Regions from separate parts of the Pseudomonas sp. S3_A09 genome, predicted to be linked through region 2. Evidence: predicted binding sites of a transcription regulator. Region 2 holds the regulator's gene; each other region holds the start of a gene.

Region 1 (10,005 bases), 590 kb from region 2:
CTGTCCGCCTGCAAGACGCCGATGCGCCACAAGCTGCCATCGACAAGGCCCAGAACGGCCCATTGCGCGCCCCCTTGGTAGTGGTGGTGATTGCCCGTCTGCAGGAGCACTTCAAGGTGCCGAAATCCGAGCAATTGCTGGCGGCGGCCTGTGCAGCCCACGGCATCCTGCTGGCAGCGTATGCCCAGGGGATTGGTGCCGTGTGGCGCACTGGTGAATTGTCCTACTCGGCCCACGTCGCCAAAGGCCTGGGGCTCACGGCAGACGAGGAAGTGATTGGCTTCCTCTACCTGGGCACACCGCAGAACCCGCCGCGTACCGCAGCTAAAGAAGACCTGACGCAGTTTGTCAGCGCCTGGACCGGTCTCTGAACCACCGCCGATCTGCTCTATGTGGGAGCTGGCTTGCCTGCGATAGCATCGACTCGGTTCTTTAGGGACACCGAGTTGCCTGCATCGCGGGCAAGCCTGGCTCCCACATGGATCTCAGTGGTTGCGGAACCGAGTCAGACCCTGAACTGATCCATCAACTTCATCTGCTGGCTGGCCAACGCATTGAGTTGGCTGCTGATGGCCGCCGACTCGGTGGCCTGGCCGGTGAGGGTTTCGGTCACAGTGCGGATCGCCGAGACGTTGCGGTTGACCTCTTCGGCCACGGCGCTCTGTTGTTCGGCGGCGCTGGCGATCTGCAGGTTCATGTCGCTGATCACGGTGACGGCATCACTGATCTTGCCCAAGGCCTGCGCCGCCTGATGGATCTGCCCGGCATTGCTTTGAGCCTGGCTCTGGCTCGAATGCATGGTCGCCACCACGCCACGGGTGCCGCTCTGGATGCGTTCGATCACCAGGCGGATTTCCTCCACGGAGTCCTGGGTGCGCTTGGCCAGATTGCGCACTTCGTCGGCCACCACCGCAAAGCCACGGCCACTTTCGCCGGCGCGTGCCGCTTCGATTGCCGCGTTCAGCGCCAGCAGGTTGGTTTGCTCAGCAATGCTGCGGATCACTTCCAGCACCGAACCGATCTGTTCGCTGTTGACCGCCAAGGCTTCGACTTCGCCTACGGCCTTGCTGACTTCTTCGGCCAATGAGGTGATATCTCGGGTGCTCTGCTCGATGATCGACATGCCTTCGCGCGCCGACTGATCGGCCCCACGCGCCGCGCTGGCGGCGTTGGACGCGCTGTTGGCGACATCGTGGGCGGTGGCGCTCATTTCATTGGAGGCGGTGGCCACCTGGTCGATTTCGCGGAACTGCACCTGCATGCCTTCGCTGGTCTGGCGCGCGATGGCCGATGACTGATCGGCCGTGCCACGGGCTTCGGTAATGCTTTGCTTGATCTGGGCGATGGTCGGTTGCAGCTTGTCGAGGAAGCGGTTGAACCAGTTGGCCAGTTCGCCCAATTCGTCCTTCTTGGCGTAGGCCAGGCGTTGAGTCAGGTCGCCGTCGCCGCTGGCGATGTCCTTGAGCATGGCGGCCACGTTGTTGATCGGGCGGGTCACGCCGGTGGCGGTCAGCCAGATCAGCAGCAGGCCCAGCAACGCGGCGGCGGCGCCGACCAGCAAAGCCTTGAGCGTACCGGCGGCCTGGGCTTTGTCGAGCACGTCCTGCAGCTTCAAGGTGTCAGCCAGCATCACGTTCCTGGGCAGTGTGACCACGACGCCCCAGGATTTTGCGTCTGCAATCGGCTTGACCGGGTAGACGGCGCGGATGGTGTGGTCCTGCTCGCGGATCATGGGCGAGTCGCTGGCCAGTAGTTGCACGATTTCCTTGCCTTCGGCGCCGACGGTATCCATGAGGGTTTTGCCGACTATCTCCGGCTGACCGCTGGAGGCGGCAATCAGACCGGTGCTCGAAAGAATGTCCAGGTGCGCCGCGCCATTGAACAGTTCTTTTTGCGCCGCGTCCGTCACGGCTTGCAGGGTGTTGAGGGCGATGTCGATACCGACCACGCCGATGACGTTGCCGTCCACCATCAGCGGCAGGGAGATGGTGGTCATCAGCATCTGCTTGCCAGCCACTTCATCGGCGTAGGGGTCTAGCAGGCACACTTTGCGCGTGTCCCGTGGGCAGGTGTACCAAATGTTGTAGGGCGTGCCGCTGAGGTTGGGGGTGGTCTTGGTCAGGTCATCTTCGACCATGATGGTGTTCAGGCCTTCGCCGCCGGCGCGGCTCCAGTAGCTGGAGAAACGGCCTTTCTCGTTGGACACGCGAGCCTTGTCGTCGACGAACTCGCTGTCCTTGCCATCCAGTCCGTTGGGTTCGAACGAGAGCCAGATACCCAGCACTTTGCTGTTGCGCTCGAACGTGGTCTTGAGGCTCTGGTTGAGTTCTTCACGCAAGGCGCCGGGTTCCAGCGCGCGCTTGGCCGCGAGGGCGCGCAGGTCCTTGACCTGATCGGCAAGGGCGGTCACTACCAACAGGTTTTCGCCAAAGGTTTTCTGCAACAGTACGGCCTGTTCGCCGGCTTTGGATTGCAGCAGGCTCTGCACACTGCTGGTGAGCATTCGCGAGCTCGAATCGCTGATCAACTGATCGTTCTGATTGGTTTCGTAGAGGTTGATGCTGATGATCAGCGCGATCACCCCCAAGAGGCAAAGGCCCGACAGCAGCACTATTTTCAAGCGGATGGAGAGGGTGTCGAACATAGGTTCACTCGCGAATGGACGGGCTGGAAGGCACGTAGTGCAGGCCAAGTCCATTCAGCGCTATGTCTGAAACATCGGCGTCACACATCAATTCATGAGAAACAGGCGATGAGCGGTAGGATAAACCCTACACGCAGCGTTATACGGGCGCCGCAAGCCGTTCCGGTCGAGACCAGATCCACAGATTGCCCAGGCTCATCCCGGCAATGGCCAGGTAGATCGGCCAGCCGTGGTCGAGCATCACCAGCATCAGAATCGCGCAGAGCAGCATGCTCGCGGTGGCACTGACTTTGGCCCGGCGGGCGATGATCTTGCCGTTGCGCCAGTTGAACAGGATCGGCCCGAACTGCCGGTGGTTTTCCAGCCAGGCGCTGAGGCGCGGTGAGCTTTTGGTGGCGGCCCAGGCGGCGAGCAGAATGAATTCGGTGGTAGGCAAGCCCGGCACGACAATCGCCACCAGCCCGATGCCCAGGCTGACGTAGGCCAGCAAGCCGAAGAGGATCCGGGCGATTTTCGAGGTGGATTGGGTTTTGCCGGTCATGGGAGCATGCAGAGTCGATAAAAAATCAGCTTGGAATGGGGTTTAAATGTGGGAGCGGGCTTGCTCGCGAATGCGGTGCGTCAGTCCAGTATCAGGTGACTGATACTCCGCATTCGCAAGCAAGCCCGCTCCCACAGTGCTATCGCATTCCAATCGAGGGTATCAGGCCAGTTCAGGGGCGCTAGCGTACGCCTGTTCCAGCAATACGGTGAAGCGTACGAAGGCGTCAATCGCACCTTTTTCCACCGCGGCTTCTTCTTCGGCGCTGAATTCCAGCGCGTCCAGGGTGCGGGTGAAGCGCTTCCAACCCTCGGCACGGCCACCGGCTGGCTCACCCAGGTGACGGGCACCGAAGGTTTCGCTCAGGCCCAGGCCTACGGCGCGCTTGATCAGGAACGCGGCGCCCAGCTTGGAGCCTTCGGAAACGAACAGCCAGCCCAGCGCTTCAGCCTTGCTCGGGTTGTTCACCGCGCCGGCAACCGGGGCTGGCACTTCGGTGTCCAGGTCACCCAGGTCCAGCTTGGCCGCTTCGGCGCGGCAGCGTTCGGGCAGGTCCGGCACGATCTTGATCAGCTCGGCATCGTTGTACAGCGCCACCAGTTCCGACTGGAACAGGTACTGCGCCACCACGAAGCGCGCGAAGTTGGCCTGGGTTTCAAACGGCGCGTGGGCTTTGACCAGGGCGTCGAGCTTGGCGTGCGGCGAGTGGGTAATCTGGTTCAGGCGCTGGGAGCGTAGGCTTGGGCGTTCAGCGGTAGGAGAAGCGGTCATGAAAAAGTCCTTGAGAAGAAGAGCGCCTGGGTGCTCTAAAGAGAGCCGTTATCAACTAGACGAACAAGAAGACGCGGCACAGTAAAAAATCCTCACCTCGTCGGTAAAATTTCGACGAGGTGAGTGGGGCCTCGGTTAAAGGTCGTGATCAGATGTCCCAGATCACGTTGATCGCAACGTTGCGACCCGGCTGGGTCAGGCGGTCGAGGTTGGCCGGGGAGGTCACACCGGCTTCGCCGACGCCGTCGTAGCTGCGCACGTCATCCCAGTTCCAGTACTTCTTGTCGGTGAGGTTGTAGAGGCCGCCGTTGACGGTCACGTCGTTGGTGACCTTGTAGAAGGCGGTCAGGTCGAGGACGCCGAAGCCTGGGGTCTTGAAGGGGGCCGTGGTGCTGCCATCAGGCGCGTGGAAGGTGGTGCTGTCGACGCGATCCTGCTTTTTCACCAGGGTCCAGCTCAGCAGGCCACCGTAGTTGTCCTGGTCGTAGCCCAGGCCGAATACGCCCTTGAGCGGGTTGACACTGTTGAGCGGCTCGCCATTGTCGTCGTTGCGACCGTAGGTGTAGCCAACCGAACCCTGGGTGTACAGGCCTTGGGGGGCGCCGAACGCGTCGAGGTTCAGGCGCCCTTTGGCTTCGATCCCCTTGATGGTGGCGTGCTTGATGTTGTTGGCTTCGAATTGCTGTGCGGTACCGCCGGCGACGGAAGCGTCCTCGTCGATGAAGTTGCGGTATTTGTTGTAGAACACGGCGATATCAAACGAACCGGAGTCGAAGTGGCCGCGAATCCCGGTTTCCACGCCCTTGCTGCTTTCCGGCTTGAGGTCCGGGTTGGGTTCGACGGTGTAGCCCTGCTGCAGGTTTTCAAAGCGGCCGTACAAGGCTTTGGCCGATGGTGTGCGGAAGCCTTCGGCGTATTGGCCGAACCAAGTGTACTGGTCGGTCAGCGCATAGGTCAGACCGAATTTCGGCGTGACGCGGTGCCAGGTTTTTTCCTTGTCACTGTGGGCATAGATCCGTGTCGGGTCGACGGTGTTGAGGAACTCTTCAGTCAACTTGGGTTTGAGTTGGGTGTAGTCGTAGCGAACGGCGGGCAGGAAGGTCCACTTGTCCCAGGTGATTTGGTCCTGCGCGAACAGCGAGTAGGTGTTGATGGTCGGGTCCGGGAAATCACTGGCCTTCTTCACGCTGTCGCTGGCTGTCGGGCTGGGTGCGCCGATGGCTGTGCAACCGCCGCCGACCGCCAGGCAGGTGGCGGCGCCTTCGCGGGAGCCGGTGACTTTCTGTTGTTTGAGGGTGGTGCCGTAGGTGACCTGGTGATCGGTGTCGCCCCAGCTGAAAGCCTTGTCCAGCTGTGCGTCGAACACCCACTGCTTTTCTTCGTACAGGGTTTCGCGGGTGCGCAATACGCGACGGGACGGCTGGTATATTTCGGCGGTGGACTGGTCGGTCTTGGCGATCTGATAGTTGAGGCTGGTCTTGATCTGATCGGCAATCGGCGAGTCCAGGGCGAAGCGGTTTTCGATAGCGAAACGCTCACGGGTGATGGTGTCGTTGCCCGACCGTGCACGGTAGAAGTTGAAGCCGCGTCCGCCGGTGAACGGTCCGCCCACGGCGTTTTTCAAGTTGACGTCGCGATCATCCTTGTACTTCTCGTAGGTCAGGCCCAGTCGATTGTCATCGCCATAGTTCCAGCCTAGCTTGGCCAGCACGTTGGTGGTGCGTGCATCCTCGGGGTTGGCGCCGGTGCGCGCCAGGCCCGTGGCGTTGTTGCCATCGTAGGACTCCATTTCATGGCCGTTGCGCTGGCTCAGGTGCAACAGGCCGTCGACATCCTGCACGCGGCCGGCGACGGTGCCGGAGGTCAGCCAGCTTTCGTCGGCGGAGCTGTAGCCGGTCTTCAGGCGAGCGCCGACGTCCTGGCCGGGCTTGATGATGTCATCCGGGTCGAGGGTGAAGTAGCTCACGGCGCCGCCAATCGCGCTGCTGCCGTACAGGGCCGAGGCCGGGCCGCGCAGGATCTCCACGCGCTTGACGATTTCCGGGTCGACATAGTTGCGGCGGGTCTTGGCGTAGGGACCGTTGAAGAAGTTGTCCGGCACTTCGACGCCATCGACCTGGGTGAGGATGCGGTCGCCGTCGATGCCGCGAATGTTGTAGCCCGAATTGCTTGAGCGGCCACCGGCACCGCCGACCGAGACGTTGGGTTCGTAACGCACCAGTTCACGAATGGTATTCACGTTCTGGCGGTCCAGCGCCTCGCGTTCCTGCACGGTCACGGTGCTCGGTACGCTGCTGATGTTCTGCTCGTTACGCGTGGCGCTGATGGTCACCTGTTGCAGGTTGAGGGCGCCGCCCGGCGCGCGCTTTTCCAGCACGATGTTGTTATTGCCCAGTTTGCGGTAGCTCAGGTTGGTCCCCACCAACAGCCGGTCCAGGGCTTTTTCCGGCGACAACGGGCCGCGTACGCCTGGGGACGACACGCCCTGGCCCAGTTCGGCCGGTAGGCCGACTTGCCAGCCGGTCACGGCGGTAAAGGCGTTGAGTGCCGAGACCAGCGGTTGCTGCTCAATGCTGAAGCTGTAGTTGCCGTGGCTACGCGCAGCAGGTTCGGCGGCGGTGGCGGTCATCACCGGCGCAGCGGCCAGCAGGATGGCCGCGGTCAGCAAGGACAGGGCGGGCGAAGAGGACCGGCGGTTGAAACGAGAGGACATCGAGAGCGCTCCGGAGTACGAATCTTATAGTTGCGAACTGAGACAAATAGGAATCAGTTGCATTGGCTAAGACGAGACGTACCACCCTCAGCTATCGAGTAAAAATAATTCTCATTTAGTTCAAAATCACCAGCGATGGGTATTCCGACAGCTTGGCCGAGGTGATGTGAGCCAGGGAGCGCACCACGTCCAAGGGCTGGTCGAGGCGGTAATTGCCGGTGACGGCGACGCTGGCCAGTTGGTCGTTGGTGTTGACGATCCAGCCTGGGTAATAGCGGCGCAGCTCGGCGAGCACTTCGCTCATCGGGCAGTTTTCGAAGATCAGCCGACCTTGCACCCAGGCCAGGTCCTTGTTGGCATCCAGCTTGGCCGGTTGGCCGAACCCCTTGGGCCCGATGCGGATACTTTCACCGGCACTCAGGCGCACGCGGGCATCGTCGAAGGTGTTGCTCAGGTCGACATCGCCACGCTGCACCTGCACCTGGGCTTCGCCATTGAGGTAACGCACAGCGAAGGCGGTGTCGCGCACGCTGGCGCGTACGGGGCCGGCGTCGATTTCCAAGGGCAAGCCGTGACTGGGCACGATGTCGAAAAACGCCTCGCCCTGATACAGGCGAGCGATGCGCTGGTGGTCCTTGATGCTGCTGGAAAACGCCGAGTTGGTGTTCAGCAATACCTTGGAGCCGTCGTCCAGTTGCAGGCGCTGGCGTTCGCCTACCACGGTGAGGTGGTCGGCCTGCAGGCGTACCGGCAGGTTGCTGAAACTGAACAGGCCGATCAGCAGCACGGCGGCGGTGGCCAGCGGTTTCCAATGTGGCTTGAGCCGGCGCCAGGCGCTCGGCTTGCGCGGCGCGGCCAGTGCGACGGCAGCACTGTGTACCGGCGCGCCGCCCCACGCGGCCTGGGCCTTGGCGAAGGCGTGGACGTGGGCGGGATCGCTGGCCAACCAGGTTTCGAATTCGGCCTGCTGTCCGGCTTGCGGGCACTGCAAGGCGATCAGCCAGTCGAGGGCTTGATCCATAGCCGTGTCTTGCAACACCTCATGAGCCAGCTCATGGGGGCGCAGTTTATTCGGGTCCGTCACGGTGTTCCTCGGGTCTTCGCCACGTTCTATTCAACTTTCCTACAGCTTGGGTCGACGCTTCTGTCGGATGGAGCTTAAGGCCGATCCAATCGTTCGGCCACACCTACGCAGATAGCCATGATCAATTTGAGTTCCTTTTGCACGGTGCTCAAGGACACGCCCAACTGATCGGCGATCTCCTGGTAACTGCAACCATGCAAGCGGCTGAGGATGAAAATCCGCTGTTGGCGGGCGCTCAACTGGCCCAGGCTGACGCTCAGGGCTTCAAGCATTTGCTCGGCCTGGGTGGCATCTTCGGGTGTGCTGATGGGGGCGGCGACGCTTTGCAGGACATCCAGCGGGACGTTTTCCTGCAGTGTGCGGGCCTGGATCCTGCGCGCACGCAGGTGATCCAACGCCAGGTTGCGCGCCGTCTGATAGACGAAAGGTTCAAGGTGATCGATCGGTCGCTCGCTCAGGGCCCGGGTGACGCGCAGGTAGGTTTCCTGCAACAGGTCCTCGGCGGTGCTGTGGTTATTCACCATCCGCTGCAAGGTGCGAAGCAGCATTACCCGTTGGGTGAGAAAGACGTGGTTGAAGCGAGATTGGCTCACAGTGATACCAGACCGATTTGCAGTTAATGATAATGCTTATCATCAACTCAAATGGCAAGGAACACTTTCTGCGGGTTTGCGCAGGCCAAATGTGGGAGCGGGCTTGCTCGCGAATGCAAGCACCTCGGTTCGTCTGAATAACGAGGTGATGCGTTCGCGAGCAAGCCCGCTCCCACACAAGCCCACTCTGTGTGGATTACTCGGCGTTGCAGAGCGCCAGGCAGTTATCCAGCATACGGTTGGAGAAGCCCCACTCGTTGTCATACCAAGCCAAAACTTTCAGCAACTTACCGCTGACCTTGGTGTGATTGGCATCGAAGATCGACGACAGCGGGTTGTGGTTGAAGTCACTGGAAACCAGCGGCAGGGTGTTATAGCCGAGGATCTTCGAGTGCTGGCTGGCTTCCTTGAGGAGTGCGTTGACTTCCTCCGCCGTGGCGTCTTTTTTCAACTGCACGGTGAGGTCCACCAGCGACACGTTGATCACCGGTACACGCACCGCCATGCCGGTCAGCTTGCCCGCCAGTTCCGGCAGCACCAGGCCGACGGCTTCAGCGGCACCGGTCTTGCTCGGGATCATGTTCTGGGTAGCCGAACGCGCGCGGTACGGGTCGGTGTGGTAGACGTCGGTCAGGTTCTGGTCGTTGGTGTAGGCGTGAATCGTGGTCATCAGGCCGCTTTCGATACCCAGTTCGCGATGCAGCACTTGGGCGACCGGCGCCAGGCAGTTGGTGGTGCACGACGCGTTGGAGATGATCTGGTGGGATTGACGCAGAATGTCATGGTTTACACCGTAGACCACGGTAGCGTCCGCCCCTTTGGCCGGTGCAGAGATGATCACCTTGCGCGCGCCGGCGGTAATATGGGCGGCAGCCTTGTCACGGTCGGTGAACAGGCCGGTGCATTCGAACACGACGTCGATCTTGTGCGCGGCCCACGGCAGGTCGGCCGGGTTGCGAATGGCGCTGACGGCAATCCGGTCGCCATTGACGGTCAGGCTTTCCTGATCGTGGGCGACCTCTGCTTCGAAAGTGCCATGTACGGTGTCGTATTTGAGCAGGTGGGCATTGATCGAACTGTCGCCCAGATCGTTGATGGCGACGATCTGCAAATCCTGGCGGTAGCCTTGGGTATACAGTGCGCGCAGGACATTACGGCCGATACGGCCAAAACCATTGATTGCGATACGAAGAGTCATTGGAAAGTGCCTGTCGTCGATTTGTTGTAAGAATTACAAGATTATTCGCATAAAAATAGAAAACAAGCCTTTTTAGTGGCAATATTTTGTTCAATCTACAACGAGTGACCTGAATCAACTGGTCCGATGATCCAAACGACTCCCTGCCATCCCATGAGCTGTGGGCGTTTGATCAGCATAGACACTCAGGTCGCCACATCCGTTAGCCTGGAGTTCTACACATGCATCCCCGCGTTCTTGAGGTCACCGAACGGCTTATCGCCCGCAGCCGCGCCACCCGCGAGGCCTACCTTGCGCTCATTCGCGGTGCAGCCATCGAAGGTCCGATGCGCGGCAAGCTGCAATGCGCCAACTTCGCCCACGGCGTGGCCGGTTGCGGCACTGAAGATAAAAATAGTCTGCGCATGATGAATGCCGCCAACGTGGCAATTGTTTCGTCATATAACGACATGCTCTCGGCA
Region 2 (10,005 bases):
GCATCCGGTGTTGCATTGGCGGTGCCGGTGCCAGTCAGGCTGCGACGCACATCCAGGTTGCGCGACACCACCAGCACCACCCGACGGTTCTTCGCGCGGCCCTCTGCCGTCGCGTTATTGGCCACCGGCTGGAACTCGCCATAGCCCACCGACGCCAGGCGTCCAGGGTTTATGCCCTGCATCGCCAACATGCGCACGATGCTTGAAGCGCGCGCCGAGGACAGCTCCCAGTTGGTCGGGTACTGCGCGGTGCTGATCGGGAAATTGTCGGTGAAGCCTTCGACATGGATCGGGTTTTCAAACGGCTTGAGGATCGCCGCCACCTTGTCGATGATGGTAAACGCTTGATCGCTCGGCAACGCGTCGGCGCTGGCAAACAGCAGGCTGGAATTGAGCTCGATCTCCACCCACAACTCGTTGCCGCGCACGGTCATCTGGTTGGAACTGATCAGGTCGCCAAACGCTGCGCTGATGTCATCGGCGATGCTTTTCAGCGGATCACTGGTGCCACCCACCCCGGCAGCGGTTTCATCGCTGTCGTTGACCAGCGGCTTGGCCGGGGTCACGGTCTTGGGTCGCTCCTCGCCGATGGGAATGGCCTTGAGCGAGCGGTCGGCGTCGTTGAACACGCCGATCAAGGCCTGGGAAATGACCTTGTACTTGCCTTCGTTGATCGACGAGATGGAGTACATCACCACGAAAAAGGCGAACAGCAGGGTAATGAAGTCCGCGTAGGACACCAGCCACCGCTCATGGTTGACGTGTTCTTCAGGCTCGCGACGGCGACGGCTCACAATGCATACCTCCCATCAATCCATGAAGCCCTGGAGCTTCAATTCGATGGAGCGCGGGTTCTCGCCCTCGGCAATCGACAAAATACCTTCCAACAACATTTCGCGGTAACGCGACTGGCGCATGGCGATCGACTTGAGTTTGCTCGCCACCGGCAACAACACCAGGTTGGCACTGGCCACGCCGTAGATGGTGGCGACAAACGCCACGGCAATACCGCTGCCCAGTTGCGAAGGGTCGGCCAGGTTGCCCATCACGTGGATCAGGCCCATCACCGCACCGATGATGCCGATGGTCGGCGCATAACCGCCCATGCTTTCAAAGACTTTGGCGGCGTTGATGTCGCGGCTTTCCTGGGTATAAAAATCCACTTCCAGGATGCTGCGGATCGCTTCCGGCTCGGCCCCGTCCACCAGCAATTGCAGGCCTTTGCGCGCGTAGCTGTCCGGCTCGGCATCGGCCACGCCTTCCAGCCCCAGCAGGCCTTCCTTGCGCGCGGTGAGACTCCAGTTGACTACACGGTCGATGCCGCCCGGCAGGTCGACACGTGGCGGGAAGATGATCCACACCAGAATCTGCATGGCACGCTTGAACGAGCTCAGGGGCGATTGCAACAACGCAGCACCCACGGTGCCACCGATCACGATCAGCGCCGCCGGGCCGTTGGCCAAGGCACCGAGGTGGCCGCCTTCAAGGTAGTTGCCGCCAATGATCGCGACAAACGCCATGATGATGCCGATCAGGCTCAGGACATCCATCAGAGGCAGGCCTCCACCAGATGCTTGCCGATGTCGTCCAGGCTGTAGACAGCGTCAGCCAGGTCGGCCTTGACGATGGCCATGGGCATGCCGTAGATCACGCAGCTGGCTTCGTCCTGGGCCCAGATGGCGCTGCCGCCTTGCTTGAGCAGGCGCGCGCCTTCACGGCCGTCGGCGCCCATGCCGGTGAGCACCACCGCCAGAACTTTGTCGCCGTAGGACTTGGCCGCCGATCCGAAGGTGATATCCACGCATGGCTTGTAGTTCAGGCGCTCGTCACCCGGCAGGATTTTGATCGCGCCACGGCCGTCCACCATCATCTGCTTGCCACCCGGCGCCAGCAGCGCCAGACCCGGACGCAGGATGTCGCCATCCTCGGCTTCCTTGACGCTGATGCGGCACAGTTTGTCCAGGCGCTCGGCAAAGGCCTTGGTGAACGCAGCGGGCATGTGCTGGATCAGCACGATCGGCGCCGGGAAGTTGGCCGGCAACTGGGTCAATACGCGTTGCAGGGCAACCGGGCCGCCCGTGGACGTACCGATGGCGACCAACTTATAGGCTTTGCGCTTGGGTGCAGGCGAATACGCCGCCGCAGGTGCAGCCGTACGTACCGGCGGCGCCGCAGGCCGTGCAACCGGCGCAGGCGCCGGGCGACTATACGAAGAACTGGTGGGAGCAGCAGGCGCAGCAACGGGTGCTGGCGCAGGCGCACTGAACAGGCTACGACGGTTACTGCGCGAGATGCTGTGCACCTTCTCGCACAGCATCTGCTTGACCTTCTCGGGGTTGCGCGAGATGTCTTCGAAATTCTTCGGCAGAAAATCCACCGCGCCGGCGTCCAGCGCATCCAGGGTGACCCGGGCGCCTTCGTGAGTCAGCGAGGAGAACATCAACACCGGGGTCGGGCAACGTTGCATGATGTGCCGGACTGCCGTGATGCCATCCATCATTGGCATCTCGTAGTCCATGGTGATCACGTCCGGTTTCAACGCAATGGCTTGATCAATCGCCTCTTTGCCGTTGGTGGCCGTACCGACCACCTGGATGCTTGGATCGGCGGAAAGAATTTCCGAGACGCGGCGACGGAAGAAACCCGAATCGTCCACCACCAGGACCTTGACTGCCATAAACACTCCGTTAGGCGGGGCGGGCACTACCGCCCTGCCCCACCAGAATCAAATACGCCGAGCGGCGTAACGCTTGAGCATGCTCGGAACATCGAGAATCAGCGCGATCCGGCCGTCACCGGTAATGGTCGCACCCGACATGCCCGGGGTTCCCTGCAGCATTTTGCCCAAAGGCTTGATGACCACTTCTTCCTGGCCCACCAGTTGATCGACCACGAAGCCGATGCGCTGGGTGCCCACCGAAAGAATCACCACATGGCCTTCGCGCTGCTCTTCATGCTTGGCCGATGCCACCAGCCAGCGCTTGAGGTAGAACAGTGGCAATGCCTTGTCGCGCACGATCACCACTTCCTGGCCGTCCACCACATTGGTGCGCGACAGGTCGAGGTGGAAGATCTCGTTGACGTTGACCAGCGGGAAAGCGAAGGCCTGGTTGCCCAGCATCACCATCAGGGTCGGCATGATCGCCAAGGTCAACGGCACCTTGATGACGATCTTCGAGCCCTGGCCCTTGGTCGAGTAGATGTTGATCGAGCCGTTGAGCTGGCTGATCTTGGTCTTCACCACGTCCATGCCGACGCCACGGCCGGACACGTCGGAAATCTCGGTCTTGGTCGAGAAGCCCGGGGCGAAGATCAGGTTGTAGCACTCGCTATCGGTCAGGCGGTCGGCGGCGTCCTTGTCCATCACGCCACGCTTGACCGCGATATTGCGCAATATCGCCGGGTCCATGCCCTTGCCGTCGTCAGTGATCGACAACAGGATGTGGTCGCCCTCTTGCTCCGCCGCCAGGATCACTTTGCCGTTGCGGGACTTGCCCGAGGCTTCGCGTTCTTCCGGGGTTTCCACACCGTGGTCGACAGCGTTGCGCACCAAGTGGACCAGCGGGTCGGCCAGGGCCTCGACAAGGTTCTTGTCGAGGTCGGTTTCTTCACCCACCAGTTCCAGGTTGATTTCTTTCTTCAACTGGCGTGCCAGGTCACGAACCAGGCGCGGGAAGCGGCCGAAGACTTTCTTGATCGGCTGCATCCGGGTTTTCATCACGGCGGTCTGCAGGTCGGCGGTCACCACGTCGAGGTTCGACACGGCCTTTTGCATGGCTTCATCGCCGCTGCTCAGGCCCAGGCGCACCAGGCGGTTACGCACCAGTACCAGTTCGCCGACCATGTTCATGATGTCGTCCAGGCGTGCGGTATCAACGCGCACGGTGGTTTCGGCTTCACTGGCGGGTTTATCGGCAACCGGTGCGGCGGCGGCACGTGCCGGAGCAGGTGCGGCAGCCGGCGCAGGCTTGGCCGCTGGTGCAGGGGCAGGCGCTGCAGCTTTGGCGGCAACCGGAGCAGCCGTGGCAACCGTCGCCGCTGGGGCCACTTCGCTGAACTTGCCCTTGCCGTGCAGTTCGTCCAGCAGCGATTCGAACTCATGATCGGAGATCAGGCCGTCGCCGGCCGGTGCTGCACTGGCCGCAGCAGGCGCTGCGGCCGTGGCGGCGACTTCCGGCAAGGCGTCGGCCACGAAGGTGCCCTTGCCGTGCAGTTGGTCGAGCAACGCTTCGAATTCGTCGTCGGTGATATCGGTGTTGGCATTGGCGGTCGGTGCTGCCGGCGCTTCCGACACAGCGGCGGGTGTCACGGCGTCGGCCGCGAACTGGCCTTTGCCATGCAACTGGTCAAGCAGGGATTCGAACTCAGCGTCAGTGATGTCTTCGCTGGTTGGCGCGGCAACAGCCGCAGCCGGTGCTTCTGCCTCGGCCTTCACGGCACTGAGGGAGTTGAGCAACTGCTCGAATTCGCTGTCGGTCACATCCGGCTCGGCCTCAGCCACTGGCTCGGGTGCTGCTTCTGCTACCGGCGCAGCCGACAGGTCGGCGGGCTCCGCATAACGTGCCAGCGCAGCCAACAGTTCCGGAGTGGCCGCGGTGATCGGGGCACGTTCGCGGACTTCGCTGAACATGCCGTTGACCGCATCCAGTGCTTCGAGAATCACGTCCATCAATTCCGAATCAACGTGACGCTCACCCTTGCGCAGGATGTCGAACACGTTCTCGGCAATGTGGCAGCATTCCACCAGCTCATGGAGCTGGAGGAAGCCGGCGCCCCCTTTTACAGTGTGAAAACCGCGAAAAATTGCATTGAGCAGGTTCGCATCATCCGGTCGGCTTTCCAGCTCGACCAGTTGCTCGGACAACTGCTCTAAAATTTCGCCGGCCTCTACAAGGAAATCCTGAAGGATTTCTTCATCGGCGCCGAAGCTCATGTGGGTGCTCCTTAGAAGCCTAAACTGGATAACAGGTCATCAACATCATCTTGACCCGATACAACGTCTTCACGTTTATCGGCATGAATCTGCGGACCTTCACCCTTGGCGAGATGTTTTTTTGGATCTTTTTCCGAGAGGATCGCTTCGCGGTCATGTTCAATGCCGGCAAAACGGTCAACCTGGCCTGCCATAAGCACCAATTTGAGCAAGTTGCTTTCCACTTCGGTGACCAACTGGGTCACACGCTTGATCACCTGACCGGTGAGGTCCTGGTAATCCTGGGCGAGCAGAATGTCGTTGAGGTTGCTGGAAACCGTGCGGTTTTCCTGCTCGCTGCGTGACAAGAACCCTTCGACCCGACGCGCCAACTCACGAAACTCTTCAGCGCCGACTTCGCGGCGCATGAAACGGCCCCAGTCGTTGCTCAGGGCCTGGGCTTCGTTGGCCATACCGTTGACCAGAGGCGTGGCGTTTTCCACCAGGTCCATGGTGCGGTTGGCCGCTGCCTCAGTCAGCCTGACCACATAGGACAGGCGTTCGGTGGCATCAGTGATCTGCGAGATTTCCTCAGCCTGGGGCATGTGTGGGTCAATCTGGAAATTGACGATCGCACTGTGCAGCTCGCGTGTGAGCTTGCCCACTTCCTGGTACAGGCCGCGATCACGGGTCTGGTTGAGCTCATGGATCAACTGCACCGCGTCGCCGAACTGACCTTTTTCAAGGCTTTCGACCAACTGGTGAGCATGCTTTTTCAGGGTCGACTCGAAGTCGGCCTGCGATGATTCTTTATGCTCCATAGCTCCCCCGTGGCAGCATCAATGACCGATGCGGTCGAAGATTTTTTCAATCTTCTCTTTCAAGGCCAATGCAGTGAATGGCTTGACCACGTAACCGTTTACCCCAGCTTGGGCGGCTTCGATGATCTGCTCACGCTTGGCTTCGGCGGTCACCATCAGCACAGGCAGGCCGCGCAGCTTTTCGTCAGCACGTACGTGGCGCAGCAAGTCGATACCGGTCATGCCCGGCATGTTCCAGTCCGTTACCAGAAAGTCGATGCTCCCGCTGTTGAGGATCGGAATGGCCGTAATGCCGTCATCCGCCTCGACCGTGTTAGTGAACCCAAGGTCACGCAACAGGTTTTTTATGATCCGCCGCATCGTTGAGAAGTCATCAACGATGAGGATTTTCATGTTCTTGTCCAATTCGACCTCCAAGCAGTCTTAAACGCGCCCAGCACCTGGACGCGCCATTTCAATCAACAGGCATTACACAAAAAGGACTGCCGAGGGCACCACGGGTCGAACCCGCGAAGGCTGGTCGCCCTCACGGTCTCGTCTGCAGTGTCCCCACACTGCCTGTCAGCGCGCTCGCCACTCTCCCAAACGCCCCCGCAAGCGGGCTGCGCACTGGCTGTGCAACTGGCTGACCCGCGACTCGCTGACCCCCAGGACCTCACCGATTTCCTTGAGGTTCAGCTCTTCGTCGTAGTACAACGCCAACACCAGTCGCTCACGCTCCGGCAAATTGGCAATCGCGTCCGCCAACGCCCCCTGGAAACGCTCATCTTCCAGGTCACGCGATGGCTCCATATGAGCGCTCGCGCCGTCCTCGTGCAGCCCTTCGTGTTCGCCGTCCTGCAACAGGTCGTCGAAACTGAACAGGCGGCTGCCCAAGGTATCGTTCAAAATCCCGTAGTAATCGTCGAGACTCAATTGGAGTTCGGCCGCAACTTCGTGATCTTTAGCGTCGCGACCGGTTTTTGCTTCAATTGCGCGAATTGCGTCACTGACCATGCGCGTATTGCGATGCACCGAACGCGGCGCCCAGTCACCTTTACGCACCTCATCAAGCATCGCACCACGGATACGGATCCCCGCATACGTCTCGAAACTCGCGCCCTTGCTCGCGTCATATTTGGTCGACACTTCGAGCAGGCCGATCATGCCCGCCTGGATCAGGTCTTCGACCTGGACGCTGGCCGGCAGGCGTGCCAGCAGGTGGTAGGCAATGCGCTTGACCAAGGGCGCGTAGCGCTCGATCAACTCGCCCTGACTGTCACGGGCAGACCTCTTGTAAGCGTTGTAGCCAGTCGCTGTCATAGCACGGGTCCTGCGCTCGTCTGATGCACCAATCGCTCGACGAAAAACTCCAGATGCCCCCGTGGGTTGGCGGGCAACGGCCAGGTATCGACCTTCTGGGCAATAGCCTTGAACGCCAATGCGCACTTGGAACGAGGGAACGCTTCGTAGACTGCACGCTGCTTTTGCACAGCCTTGCGCACACACTCGTCGTAGGGCACTGCGCCGACGTATTGTAAGGCGACATCGAGGAAACGATCCGTGACCTTGGTCAACTTGGCGAACAGGTTGCGCCCTTCCTGCGGGCTCTGGGCCATGTTGGCCAAGACGCGGAAGCGGTTCATGCCGTAGTCACGGTTAAGCAGTTTGATCAGGGCGTAGGCGTCGGTGATCGAGGTGGGTTCGTCGCAGACCACCAGCAACACTTCCTGCGCGGCGCGCACGAAGCTGACCACGGACTCGCCGATCCCGGCGGCGGTGTCAATCACCAGCACGTCGAGGTTATCGCCGATATCACTGAACGCCTGGATGAGGCCGGCATGCTGCGCCGGGCTCAGGTGCACCATGCTCTGGGTGCCCGAGGCAGCCGGCACGATGCGGATGCCACCGGGGCCCTGCAGCAGCACATCGCGCAGCTCGCAGCGGCCCTCGATCACATCGGCAAGGGTATGTTTGGGCGTCAGCCCCAGCAGAACGTCGACGTTCGCCAGGCCCAGGTCAGCATCCAACAGCATGACGCGACGGCCAAGCTCTGCCAGGGCCAGGGACAAATTCACTGACACGTTAGTTTTCCCGACGCCACCTTTGCCGCCGGTCACCGCGATCACCTGTACGGGATGCATGCTGCCCATTTTATTTCTTTACCTTGTCTTGCTTAGACGCAGGCTACATGGCTTGGCCGCGTGAATCGCTTGCAGACCATCGATGTAGATACATTTCACGGTGTTCATCCTGCCCTCAACCGACCCGTTTTGCCGGGTTGTGATAAAGGTCGGCGAACATATCAGCCATCGCTTCCTCGCTAGGCTCTTCTTGCATTTGCACGCTGACTGCACGGCTGACCAACTGATGACGGCGCGGCAGATGCAGATCATCCGGGATCCGCGGCCCGTCGGTCAGGTAAGCGACCGGCAATTCATGACTGATGGCCAGGCTCAACACCTCGCCCAGGCTCGCGGTTTCGTCGAGCTTGGTGAGGATGCAACCGGCCAGGCCGCAGCGTTTGTAGCTGTGATACGCAGCGGTAAGAACCTGTTTCTGGCTGGTGGTTGCAAGCACCAGGTAGTTTTTCGATTTGATGCCACGTCCGGCCAGGCTTTCAAGCTGCATGCGCAATGCCGGGTCGCTGGCTTGCAGGCCGGCGGTATCGATCAATACCACGCGTTTGCGCAGCAGCGGGTCGAGGGCGTTGGCCAGGGACTGGCCCGGGTCGACGTGAGTCACCGATACATTGAGAATACGGCCCAGCGTCTTGAGCTGCTCCTGGGCACCAATACGGTAGCTGTCCATGCTCACCAGCGCGATATTCTGTGCGCCGTATTTGAGTACGTAACGGGCCGCCAGCTTGGCCAGGGTGGTGGTCTTGCCCATGCCGGCAGGGCCGACCATGGCGATCACACCGCCCTCTTCCAATGGTTCGATTTCCGGGGTAACGATCATCCGTGCCAGGTGGGCCAGCAACATGCGCCAAGCCTGGCGAGGCTCTTCGATTTCGGTGGTCAAGGCCAGCAGGTCGCGGGACAACGGGCCGGACAAGCCGATACGTTGCAGGCGCCGCCACAGGTTGGCCTGTTGCGGCTTGCTGCCTTGCAGCTGGTTCCAGGCCAACGAGCCAAGCTGCACTTCCAGCAGCTCACGCAGGCCATTGAGTTCAAAGCGCATCGAGTCGAACACCCGCTGGTCAACCGCAGGCGCCGGAGCAGGCGCAGCAGGACGTGGCGGTTCTTTGAAGGTCGGCTCGACCAGCGGCTCGGAAGCGGTCAGCGGCAGGCCGGCGAACAACTGGCGATTAGTGGTGGCATCGCTGTCGCCGCGCATGCTCAGTTCCGCCTGGGCCGAGACAATGCGTGAAGCAGTCTTGCGCAGCTCGTCTTCGAGCTCCATGTTCGGCACACGCGGCGCCAGGGCCTGGGGGGTGTAATCCAGGGCAGCCGTCAGCTCGACACCGCCGGCAATACGACGGTTTCCGATAATCGCGGCGTCAGCGCCCAGCTCATCACGAACCAGTTTCATGGCCTGACGCATATCGGCGGCGAAAAAACGCTTCACTTGCATAACCCACTACCCTCAGCCATTGGGGCCTACTGTCGCGACGATAGTCACTTGCTTGTTGTCAGGAATTTCCTGATAAGCCAAAACGTGCAAATTCGGTACTGCCAGGCGTCCAAACCGCGACAACATCGCCCGGACGGGGCCTGCCACCAGCAGAATCACCGGTTGGCCCTGCATTTCCTGGCGCTGTGCGGCGTCGATCAACGAACGCTGCAGCTTCTCAGCCATGCTTGGCTCCAGCAGAACGCCCTCTTCCTGGCCTTGTCCTGCCTTCTGAATACTATTGAGCAATATTTGTTCCAACCTTGGTTCCAAGGTGATCACAGGCAGCTCGGAGTCAAGCCCTACAATGCTTTGGACGATTGCACGCGACAATCCGACGCGCACCGCGGCCACCAGGGCGGCAGTATCTTGACTCTTGGCGGCATTGTTGGCGATGGCCTCGGCAATGCTGCGGATGTCCCGTACCGGCACCTGTTCGGCCAGCAATGCCTGCAACACCTTGAGCAACTGCGACAGCGACAGCACACCCGGCACCAGCTCTTCGGCCAGTTTCGGCGACGCTTTGGCCAGCAAACCCATCAATTGCTGGACTTCCTCATGGCCAATCAGCTCATGGGAGTGCTTGTACAGGATCTGGTTGAGGTGGGTGGCGACCACGGTGCTGGCGTCCACCACGGTGTAGCCGAGGGATTGTGCCTGGCTGCGCTGGCTGATTTC
Region 3 (10,005 bases), 1.1 Mb from region 2:
GGGGCTCAAATTGGGGGGTGTCGCCAACTGGGTGCTGGCTCAGGCACTGAAGCTGGGAGTGGTACGGGATCATGTGGCCTGGGCGGCGCGGCTGCACCGCCTGGGCACCTGGTTCGAGCGATTTGGCGACGGTAAAAGCGCGATGTACATCGATGTGCAGGGCTTGGGGACCGACGGCAGACCTTTGTCATTGACCGTGCAATTGACAGCCTTGAATGACAAAGGCCCGGAGATCCCCAGCTGCGCTGCCGTGGCCCTGGCCATCAAAATCGCTCAAGGTTACGTACCCATGCCTGGCGCGCGACCGTGCGTAGGTGAGATCACCGTGGATGAATACATGGCCGCGATCAACGATCCGGCGAACCTGAGTCTGGCCGTGCGGTTCTCTGACGAGCAGGGCGTTTAACGCGAAAGCACGGGCGCGCTGCTTTTGCCCTCGGGCCCCACGTCGTGCAAGGAAATCCGCGAAGTCTCCGGCAACGCCAACCCACCGGCCAACGCCAGCAACGCCACCGCGATCAAGTAGAACGCCGGTGACAGATTGCTGCCCGTGGTGCTGATCAACCAGGTCGCCATCAACGGCGCGGTGCCGCCGAAGATCGTATAGGCCAGGTTGTAGGTGATCGCCGAGGCGGTGTAGCGCGTACGGGTCGGAAACGTCTCCGACAGCAAGGCTGCCGTGACCACGCCACACAATACCGCCCCCACCGCCAGCAACATCACGCCGACAATGGATGCCGCGAACGAACCGGAGCTGGCCATCAGGAACGACGGATACACCACGACCATCAACAACACACAGGCCGTCATCACGGTGGCGCGCCGCCCGACTCGATCGGAGTACAACCCCGCCAAAGGGCAAATTGCCGCGGCGAAAATCAATGCAATCAGCGACACCAGCAACGCCATCGCCCGACTCAAGCCTCCTGCCACCTGCAGATACGTCGCGAAATACGTGGTGAACATATAGAACGACAGCGCCGTCAGTGACACAAAAGCGCCCAGGCAGCAGATCGCCGCACCATGGTTGCGCAGGGTTTCCTTGAGCGGGGAGTGGGCGACGGTGTGTTCTTCCTTAACGGCCTGGAAGGCGGGCGTCTCGTCCAGCTTCCAGCGCAGGTAAAGCCCCACCAGGCCGAGCGGCGCGGCGATCAGGAACGGCAAGCGCCAGCCCCAACTGCCCATGGCCTCGGCTGACAACGACGCTTCCAGTGCATACGCCACCACCGCGGCGGCGGCGAAAGCGGAAAACGTCGACACCGGCACGAAGCTGCCATACCAGGCGCGCTTATCGCTGGGCGCGTGCTCCATCAGATAGGCACAGGCCCCGGCGTATTCGCCCCCGGCGGAGAACCCTTGGGCGCAGCGAATCAGCGACAAGAGGATCGGCGCCGCTACGCCGATGGCGGCGTAGGTCGGCAGCAGGCCTATTAAGGTAGTGGCGCCGGCCATCAGCAGGATCGTCATGGCCAGGGTACGCTTGCGGCCGATGCGGTCGCCGAGCATGCCGAAGAAAATCCCGCCCAGTGGCCGGAAGGCAAACGCCACGGCAAACACGGCGAAGGTTTTGAGCAATGCCGCGCTGGCGTCGCCGCTGGGGAAGAACTGCTGGGCGATGGTCGTGGCGAGGAAGCCGTAGACGGCGAAGTCAAACCACTCGACAAAGTTACCGATGCCGGCGGCGATGATGACCTTTCGCAGAGTCTGGGGGCTGACCTGTTCGGTGGAGGGGCTCGTCATGGGGGAAGGCCTCGGGATAGCGGTGGGGATGACTGATTATCGGGGCAGGCTGTTGGGCGGCGGGGCCCAAAGAGTCGTCCGCGTAGTCAGCAGCGACTTGCGGGTATTGGGGGGAGGCAGGAATTGGGCCAGGTGAGGCAAGGAGCCTGTGCGCAACTGTGATTAAGACTTTAACAATGGTTTACATCGCTGAACCTTTGATGCCGGTATGGTTTGTGGCTACTGGCAAACATCATGGTCGCCTCGACCTACAATCCCGCCTTGCGCATGCGGGTCGAGGATTGCCTGACGGCCGGGTTCAGCAGCACCTGTGTCGCCAGTAGCGGGACATTGATTATGTTTCCATCCTGGTTGATGCACTCGGTACGACGCTTTAAGGGAACGCGGCCACGGATCTCGATCGCGTTCAACTTCGGTACATGACGCCCCTTAGGTTTCACTGATGGAAGCGTCTGCCCAACGCATCCAACCGCACCGCAATCGGCGGCAGCTGCTCACTGCTGCGAGCCAGGGTTTCCACATCGTTGGCGGTGCTTTGCGCAATGCTCTGCACCGACTGCAACCGCCCGACAATCTCCAAGTTCGCCTCGGTCTGCTCGCGGGTGGTGGTCACGATTCGCCCGTTCAGGTCGTCGATCTGTGCGATGTCGCTGCCCACCGCGCGGAGCATATCGACGGCGACCTGGCTGTCTTCCACGCAGCGGTCCACGCCTTGGCGGCTGTCGTGCATGGCTTCCACGGCCTGGCGGCTGCCGTGTTGCAGGCTCTCGATGATGGTCTTGATTTCCTGGGTGGACACTGCCGTGCGCTGCGCCAGGTTGCGTACTTCGTCCGCGACCACGGCAAAGCCACGGCCTTGCTCGCCGGCGCGGGCGGCTTCGATGGCTGCGTTGAGGGCGAGCAGGTTGGTCTGGTTGGCGATGCTGCTGATCACATCGAGCACGGTGCCGATCTGCTCGGCCTGTACGGCCAGGCCTTGCACCGTTTCATGGGTGCCGTTGAGGCGTGAGGCCAACTGGGTGATTTCCTGCTGGGCGCGGCCGACACTTTCCTGGCCACGCAAAATCTGTTGGCTGGCCTTGCCAGCGTGATCCACCGCCTGTTCGACATGCACGGCGATGTGGCCCATGGCGTCTTCCATACGCTGCATGGAACCGGTCATCTGGGTGATTTCCGCCAATTGGTGCCGCGCGCCTTTTTCCAGGGTGCCGCTGGCGCTGGCCAGTTCCTGGCCGAGTTGGCCAAGGCCGTGGGAGTCGCGCGCAACGCCGTCTATCAGGTGGGTGATCTGTTGCAAGAAGTGATCGAAACGCTTGGCCAGGGACATGTGCACCTTGCCTTCGCCCTGGGCGGTTTGCGCCGAGATCTGTGTGGTGACGGAGAGCATCTTCTCGAGCATTTCCTGGCTCTCGACCGCTTCGGCCTGGCTGTGCACGGCCAGGTACAGCAGGGCGACGGTCTCCATCACCACGTAGAAGGCATGCACGAACACCATGGTCCAGCCGCCGTGATGCTCCATCACAAACACCGGAACGCCTCGATGTTGCAGGGCATGGAATACCACATGGTGCACGGCGATGGTGGCGGCGGCGACCAGGATCGGCAGCCAGTCGCGATAAAACGTCAGCACCGCCAGCAACGCGAAGATCCCGAAGTGCGATTCGATCACGCCCTGCGCCTGGTTAATGTGCAGCGCCGCCATGACCATCAAACCTGCGCCGAGGGCGCAACGCATCACGCGGCTGCCGCCTATCGCACGGTAGAGCAGTGTGAGCACCACGCTGGTACTGCCGCCAACAATGATGGCTTGCATCAAGGTGTCGTGCCAGAACGCCAGGCCCAGGGAGAACAGGAACATCAGCCAGACCAGCGCCAGCATGATGCGGTCGGCTTTGCGGTAGTGCTCGAAAAAACGCGTGCGAGTGGGCATTCACACTTACTCCAGGTGGTCTGGCCGAATCAAAGTGAGGGGCAGGGTGGAGCGAATCAGATATTTTTTTGGTTTTTATTGGATTCAGTGATGCCAACCGTATATCGGCATCAGGAGGCGGGACTTTAGGCGCGGCTACCCGGACGGGTAGCCGCTTATCGGGCGATGGTCAGAAGCTGTATTTGGCCGTGACGCCAAAGCTGCGCGGGTTACCGTAGGTGTCGTTAGGACCCCAGATCGGGCTGTTGCCGATGGCCGAGTAGTAGGTGCGGTCGAAGATGTTGTTCACGTTCAGCTGCAGGTCCAGGTGCTTGTTCACCTGGTAACCGGCCATCACGTCTGCCACGGCATAGCTGCCTTGTTCCAGGCGATAGGTATTGCTGTTGGCGAGTACCACATCGTTGTACATGCGGCTCTGCCAGTAGACATTGCCTCCGACGCGCAGTTTTTCCAGTGGGCCCTGGAAGCGATAGGAAGTGGTCAGCTTGAACAAACGTTCCGGGGTGTCGGTGTCGAAACGCTGGTTGTTGTTGGACGCGTTAGTGTCCTTGATGTAATGCGCACGGGTGTACGTAAACCCGCCGCCGACTTGCCAGTTTTCGGTGAGTGCGCCTTGCAGTTCTAGGTCGATACCTTGGCTGCGTACCATACCGGACGCCTCATAGCAGGTCATGATCGGGCAGCCCGCTTGGCTCTCGGGCAGGGTAGCGCGGTTTTTCTGGTCAATCTGGAACACGGCGAGGCTGGCGTTGAGTGCGCCGTTGAAGTACTCGCCCTTGATACCGACTTCGTAGTTTTCGCCGACGATAGGTTCAAGTGGTTTGTCCGAAAAGTCCCGGTCTGTCTGTGGTGTGAAGATGTCGGTGTAACTCGCGTAAACGGAGTATTGGTCGTTCAGATCGTAGATCACGCCGGCGTAGCGCGTGAGGTTGCGGGTGACTTTGTAGTCGCCGTCGCCCTGACGGTCATCGTAGTCGTACCAGTCCACGCGGGCACCCAGGATCACCTTGAGCGGGTCGGCCAGGTTCAGGCGGGTGGTCAGGTAAACGCCGTCCTGGGTGGTGATGTTGTGGCCTTTGCCGTTGCGCACGAAGTCCGGTTTTGCCCCATTGAACGGGTAATTGGTGTCGTAGGGGCTGTATTCCTTGGACGTGGCGTCATAGACGCGTTTGCTGGTGCCCACCACCACTTCATGGGTGCGGCCGAAGGCTTCGACCGGGCCACTGAGGAACGTGTCCAGGCCGTACTGTTTGTCGTCCTGGTGCGATTGGTAGGCGGTGCGCGCCAGCGTGGTCTGGTAGCGCGACTGGTAGGTGCCGGTGAACACGCCATCCAACTGTGATGACGAGCCGGCGATGTGGAGCTTCCAGTCATTGGCGAAGCGATGTTCGATATCACCGAATACAGTGTCGATGGTGAGCTTCTTGTTTTCCCAATCGGAGCCGGGGTTGGTGGAGCGGGGCAGGTTCAGGTGATGGCCGTCGGTGCCGATGGGCAAGCCGCCCCAGAAGAAGTTGGTCTGGTCTTCCTGGCGCGAAAAACCCAGGGTGGCAGTGGTGTTTTCGCTGAGGTCGGCTTCACCGATGGCGTAGAACAGGCCGTGGTCGCTTTCTTCTCCTTTGCGAAAGCTGTTGGCGTCGCGGTAGGAACCCACCACGCGGCCGCGCAGGGTGCCGCTGTCATTCAAGGCGCTGGAGGCGTCGAACTCGCCGCGATAATCGTCCCAACTGCCGGCGGCACCGGTGATCGACACCTGCGGCGTGGCGGTTGGACGCTTGCGCACAAAGTTGATCGCCGCCGACGGGTTGCCGGCGCCGGTGACCAGGCCCGTGGCGCCGCGGATCACTTCCACACGGTCGAACATCGCCAGGTTGGGCTGCACACTGTTGGCGTAGCCGGAATAAGAGCTGGGAATGCCGTCGAACATCATGTTGTCGATGTCGAAGCCACGTGAGCTGTACGTATGTCGACCGGGGCCGCTGGACTGGCTGAGGAACAGGCCTGGCGTGTTCTTGACCACGTCGTTGACGCTGGTCATGGCCTGGTCGTCCATGCGCTGGCGGGTGATCACCGTGACGGCTTGGGGCGTCTCGCGCATGGTCAGCGGGAGTTTGGTGGCGGTCGCCATTGCTCCGGTGGTGTAGGACTGGGTGCCTTCGGTGGTCTGGCCCAACTGTTCACTACTGATCTGGGTGGCGCCCAATTCCAGTGGGGCGGCTTTTTCCGCCTCAGCGGCAAACACCGCAGGTGAACTTGCAAGACAGACGGCCAACGCCATCAGACTGGGTGAAAAACCTTTGCCGCCGTGTTGTTGCACAGACATGAAACTGACTCTCCCCGAATGCCTTCCGTGGCGAATAATAAAAGTGTTGATAATTATTCGCATCAGTGTGACATGTTGATCTTTTGGGAAAAAGGCTTCAGAGAGAATTGGTTAACGAATTTTTCACCTCCGTGTGACGGCAAATCGCCATGCCGTCGCCCTGGAAATGCGGCGTGCGCAGCGCTTATTCACGCAAGGGGATCGCCACTCGACTCGTCGCCTTGACCTCCCTCAGCGCCAGGCTCGATTGAATCGACGCAATCCCCAACTGCCGCCGTAACACGCTCTCGACAAACTCGCTGTAGCTGTCCAGATCTTCCGCCAGCACCTGCAACAGATAATCCGCATCACCGGTGATCTTGTGGCAGGACAACACTTGCGGCAGTTCCTTCACCACGGCTTCAAACGCATCCGGCGCATGATCGGTATGGATCGCAAAACGCACATGCACGAACGCCATGATGTCCAGCCCGAGCATCTTGCGGTCGAGGTTGGCCTGGTAGTCCTTGATCACGCCTTCTTCTTCCAGGCGTTTGCGTCGCCGCCAGCAGGGCGTGAGGCTCAGGGATAGACGCTCACTCAACTGGGCGTTGGAAATACTCGCGTCTTCCTGGAGCAGGGCAAGGATGGCGAGATCGGTATCATCAAGCGTGACCTGCTTGGTTTTATTTTTCATAAGTTCGCGCCAGGTAGGAAAAAATTCCCGATAAACCTATCAGCGGCGCAAGTAAAAGCAAAGAAAGCCCACGCCAGCCAGAACAAAATAGACCCTGTCTTTTACTGGCGGATGCCCACCCATGTTGACTGTTTTTAGCGAAACCCACCGTTTGCACCACGGCACCGAACTCAAAGACGGCGTGCTGAAACCTTCATTCGAACAACCGAGCCGCGCCGACACCGTGCGTGACCGCGTCAGGCAGGTTGGCCTGGGCGATATCATCACACCGCGCCGCTTTGATCGGGCCTGTTATGTCAACGCCCACAGCGAGCGCTATGTGACCTTTCTGGAAACCGCTTGGGCCGAATGGAGCGCCATCGGTCGCAGCCATGACGCATTGCCCCTGGTATGGCCGGTCCGTGACCTGGCCAACCAGCAGGTGCCGGAGTTTATCGACGGCAAGCTCGGTTTCTTTGCCATGGACGCAGGCTCGCCGATTACCCGCACCACCTGGGATGCGGTCAAAACCAGCGCGGATATCGCCTTGACCGGCCTGGCGCTGATCGGCGAAGGCCATCAGAGTGCGTTCGCCCTGTGCCGCCCACCGGGCCACCACGCGGCCCGCGAATACATGGGCGGTTATTGCTACCTCAACAACGCAGCGATTGCCGCACAGCACGCCGTGACCCAAGGCGCCAAGCGCGTGGCGGTGCTGGATGTGGATTTCCACCACGGCAACGGCACGCAGAGTATTTTCTACGATCGCCCGGACGTACTGTTCATTTCCCTGCATGGCGACCCGGCGGTGTCTTATCCGTATTTCTCCGGCGCTGCCAACGAACGCGGCGCGGGCGCGGGCGAGGGTTTCAACCTGAATTACCCGCTGCCCAAAAACACCACCTGGGATCACTACCAGACCGCCCTGATCGATGCCTGTCGGCAACTGCGCGACTTTGCCCCCGACGTGCTGGTGATCTCCCTGGGGGTCGACACCTTCAAGGACGACCCCATCAGCCACTTCCTCCTCGACAGCCAGGACTTCCTCGGTATGGGTGAAATCATCGCCAGCGTCGGAGTGCCAACCCTGTTCGTGATGGAAGGCGGCTACATGGTCGATGAAATCGGCATCAACGCCGTCAACGTACTGCACGGTTTCGAAAGCAACACCCGATAACAACAATCCGTCGTATTTTCTTCTGCCAAAACTCAAAAACATAACAAGAGGTTTTGTGATGAAAACAACCACGTCCGGGCTTTATGAGAAGCCTGCGTTGCAACGCACCCTGAGCAACCGCCATATCCAGTTGATGGCCATGGGCGGTGCAATCGGCACCGGTCTGTTCATGGGCTCCGGCAAGATCATTGCGCTGTCCGGCACCTCGATCATCCTGATTTACATGATCATCGGGCTCTTTGTGTATTTCGTCATGCGCGCCATGGGCGAACTGCTGCTGTCGAACCTCAACTTCAAGAGCTTCGCCGATTTTGCCGGCGCCTACCTGGGGCCGCGCGCGGCGTTTTTCCTGGGCTGGTCGTATTGGTTGAGCTGGAGCGTGGCGGTGATCGGGGACGCGGTGGTGGTCGGTGGCTTCTTCCAGTACTGGTTCCCCCATGTGCCGGCCTGGATGCCGGCAGTGGGCATGCTGCTCACGTTGTTTGCGTTGAATGTATTGACGGTCAGGCTGTTTGGCGAAGTGGAGTTCTGGTTCGCGATCATCAAGCTCATTGCCGTGCTGACCTTGATCGGCGTGAGTGGGGTCCTGATCGCCAGTTCGTTTGTCTCGCCGACCGGAGTCACGGCTTCATTCACCCATTTATTGGACCCGCAGGCCGCGTTTCCCAATGGCCTGTTCGGCTTTTTTGCCGGGTTCCAGATGGCGATTTTCTCCTTTGCCGGCACCGAGCTGATCGGCACCGCCGCCGCCGAAACCCGTGCGCCGGAGAAGACGCTGCCCAAGGCAATCAACTCGATCCCGCTGCGCATCATCCTGTTCTACGTGCTGGCCCTGGCATGCATCATCGCGGTGACCTCATGGCAGCACGTCTCGCCGAGCAAGAGCCCGTTCGTGGAGTTGTTCCTGGTGGCGGGGTTTCCGGCAGCGGCGGGCATCGTCAATTTCGCCGTGCTGACCTCGGCGGCATCGTCGGCCAACAGTGGCGTGTTTTCCGCCAGCCGCATGTTGTTCGGCTTGGCAGACCTGGGGGATGCACCGGGGATCTTCCGGCGTTTGTCCAAGAGCAGCGTGCCGTTTATCAGCCTGGCCTTTACCACCTTGCTGATGTTGCTGGGGCTGGTGTTGCTGTTTGTCGTGCCGGAGGTGATGACCGCCTTCACCATCGTGTCAACCGTGTCGGCAATCCTGGTGATCTTTACCTGGTCGACGATCCTGGCGTCCTACATTGCCTACCGCAAAAAACGTCCGGACCTGCATGCCAAATCCCTCTACAAGATGCCTGGTGGGGTGCCGATGGCCTGGTTCTCGCTGGCGTTTCTCGCGTTTGTGCTGGGCCTGCTGGCGTTGCGGCCGGATACACGCCTGGCGCTGTGCGTGATGCCGGCCTGGTTTATCTGGCTGTGGATCGCCTACCCGTTCTCGCGCTTTCAGGGTGCCAGTTTGGTAAAGACATAATCCCGATCCTTCACCAATGCCTGGTGGCACGCAAAGCACGTCTGGTGCTGCGCTTCATCGGCCGGCTTGCCATTGATGAACCGGCCGAACCCCCAGCCTCCGGTGGACGCGTATTTCTTCGAGTCCTTGACCATGAACTGTACCGTGGTCGCCGCGCCGGGGATGGACGCAGTCTTGAACTCCGGCGACTGTTCATGCTTCCACGCCAATTTGGCCAGGACGGTGCCATCCGGGAAAGGCAGCTTGCCCTCTCGGTAAGCCTTGAGCGCGGCACTGTTGCCCAGCACCACGCGCAGCTCGTTCAACGGATCCGCCTCCTGGGCGGGCGCCACCAATTCCCATTGGCGGTAGCCGTCGGGAATGGTCACGCCGTAGATCGGTGACGGAGCGCTGTCGGCCAATGCACAGGCCGAACTCGCCAGGGCCAATGCGGCTATACACAAGCGCTTCATCACAGGTGATCCGCGTCAATGATTGCCTTGGCAAACGCTTCGGGCGCTTCCTGAGGCAGGTTGTGGCCCACACCGCCGTTGATCAGGCGGAACGCGTACTTGCCGGTAAAACGCTTGGCGTAATCTTCAGGTTGAGGGTGCGGGGCGCCGTTGGCATCGCCTTCGAGGGTGATGGTCGGCACGCCAATCGACGGCGCCTGGGCGAGTTTCTGCTCCAAGGGCGCGTACTGCGTTTCCCCCTGCACCAGACCCAGGCGCCAGCGGTAGTTGAA

The links. The regulator FliA, encoded in region 2, starts transcription of late flagellar genes. The targets are predictions, from matches to a motif close to CTAAAGTTTNNNNNNNNNNNGCCGNTAA.
Region 1: a site for FliA is predicted at 2,716-2,743, ahead of AB4N92_RS06530 (methyl-accepting chemotaxis protein). Genes of this name have one in related genera too.
Region 3: a site for FliA is predicted at 3,772-3,799, ahead of AB4N92_RS27230 (methyl-accepting chemotaxis protein). Genes of this name have one in related genera too.

Annotation. Positions count from the first base shown of each region.
Region 1 is NZ_CP162752.1:1,367,290-1,377,294, reverse strand. Features, by position in the region: gene AB4N92_RS06535 (NAD(P)H nitroreductase) at 1-371, shown strand, start outside; gene AB4N92_RS06530 (methyl-accepting chemotaxis protein) at 506-2,644, opposite strand; gene AB4N92_RS06525 (YbaN family protein) at 2,784-3,185, opposite strand; gene AB4N92_RS06520 (biliverdin-producing heme oxygenase) at 3,348-3,956, opposite strand; gene AB4N92_RS06515 (TonB-dependent receptor) at 4,105-6,669, opposite strand; gene AB4N92_RS06510 (FecR family protein) at 6,785-7,753, opposite strand; gene AB4N92_RS06505 (RNA polymerase sigma factor) at 7,828-8,346, opposite strand; gene gap (type I glyceraldehyde-3-phosphate dehydrogenase) at 8,543-9,544, opposite strand; gene edd (phosphogluconate dehydratase) at 9,766-10,005, shown strand, end outside.
Region 2 is NZ_CP162752.1:776,620-786,624, forward strand. Features, by position in the region: gene motD (flagellar motor protein MotD) at 1-794, opposite strand, end outside; gene AB4N92_RS03705 (flagellar motor protein) at 810-1,550, opposite strand; gene AB4N92_RS03710 (protein-glutamate methylesterase/protein-glutamine glutaminase) at 1,550-2,677, opposite strand; gene AB4N92_RS03715 (chemotaxis protein CheA) at 2,726-4,933, opposite strand; gene AB4N92_RS03720 (protein phosphatase CheZ) at 4,945-5,733, opposite strand; gene AB4N92_RS03725 (chemotaxis response regulator CheY) at 5,752-6,126, opposite strand; gene fliA (RNA polymerase sigma factor FliA) at 6,295-7,035, opposite strand; gene fleN (flagellar synthesis regulator FleN) at 7,032-7,865, opposite strand; gene flhF (flagellar biosynthesis protein FlhF) at 7,972-9,288, opposite strand; gene flhA (flagellar biosynthesis protein FlhA) at 9,301-10,005, opposite strand, start outside.
Region 3 is NZ_CP162752.1:5,851,465-5,861,469, reverse strand. Features, by position in the region: gene AB4N92_RS27245 (saccharopine dehydrogenase family protein) at 1-406, shown strand, start outside; gene AB4N92_RS27240 (MFS transporter) at 403-1,740, opposite strand; partial or broken gene AB4N92_RS27235 (putative 2OG-Fe(II) oxygenase) at 1,975-2,163, shown strand; gene AB4N92_RS27230 (methyl-accepting chemotaxis protein) at 2,177-3,670, opposite strand; gene AB4N92_RS27225 (TonB-dependent siderophore receptor) at 3,840-5,993, opposite strand; gene AB4N92_RS27220 (Lrp/AsnC family transcriptional regulator) at 6,178-6,669, opposite strand; gene AB4N92_RS27215 (histone deacetylase family protein) at 6,791-7,825, shown strand; gene AB4N92_RS27210 (amino acid permease) at 7,884-9,281, shown strand; gene AB4N92_RS27205 (cytochrome P460 family protein) at 9,254-9,733, opposite strand; gene AB4N92_RS27200 (alpha/beta fold hydrolase) at 9,733-10,005, opposite strand, start outside.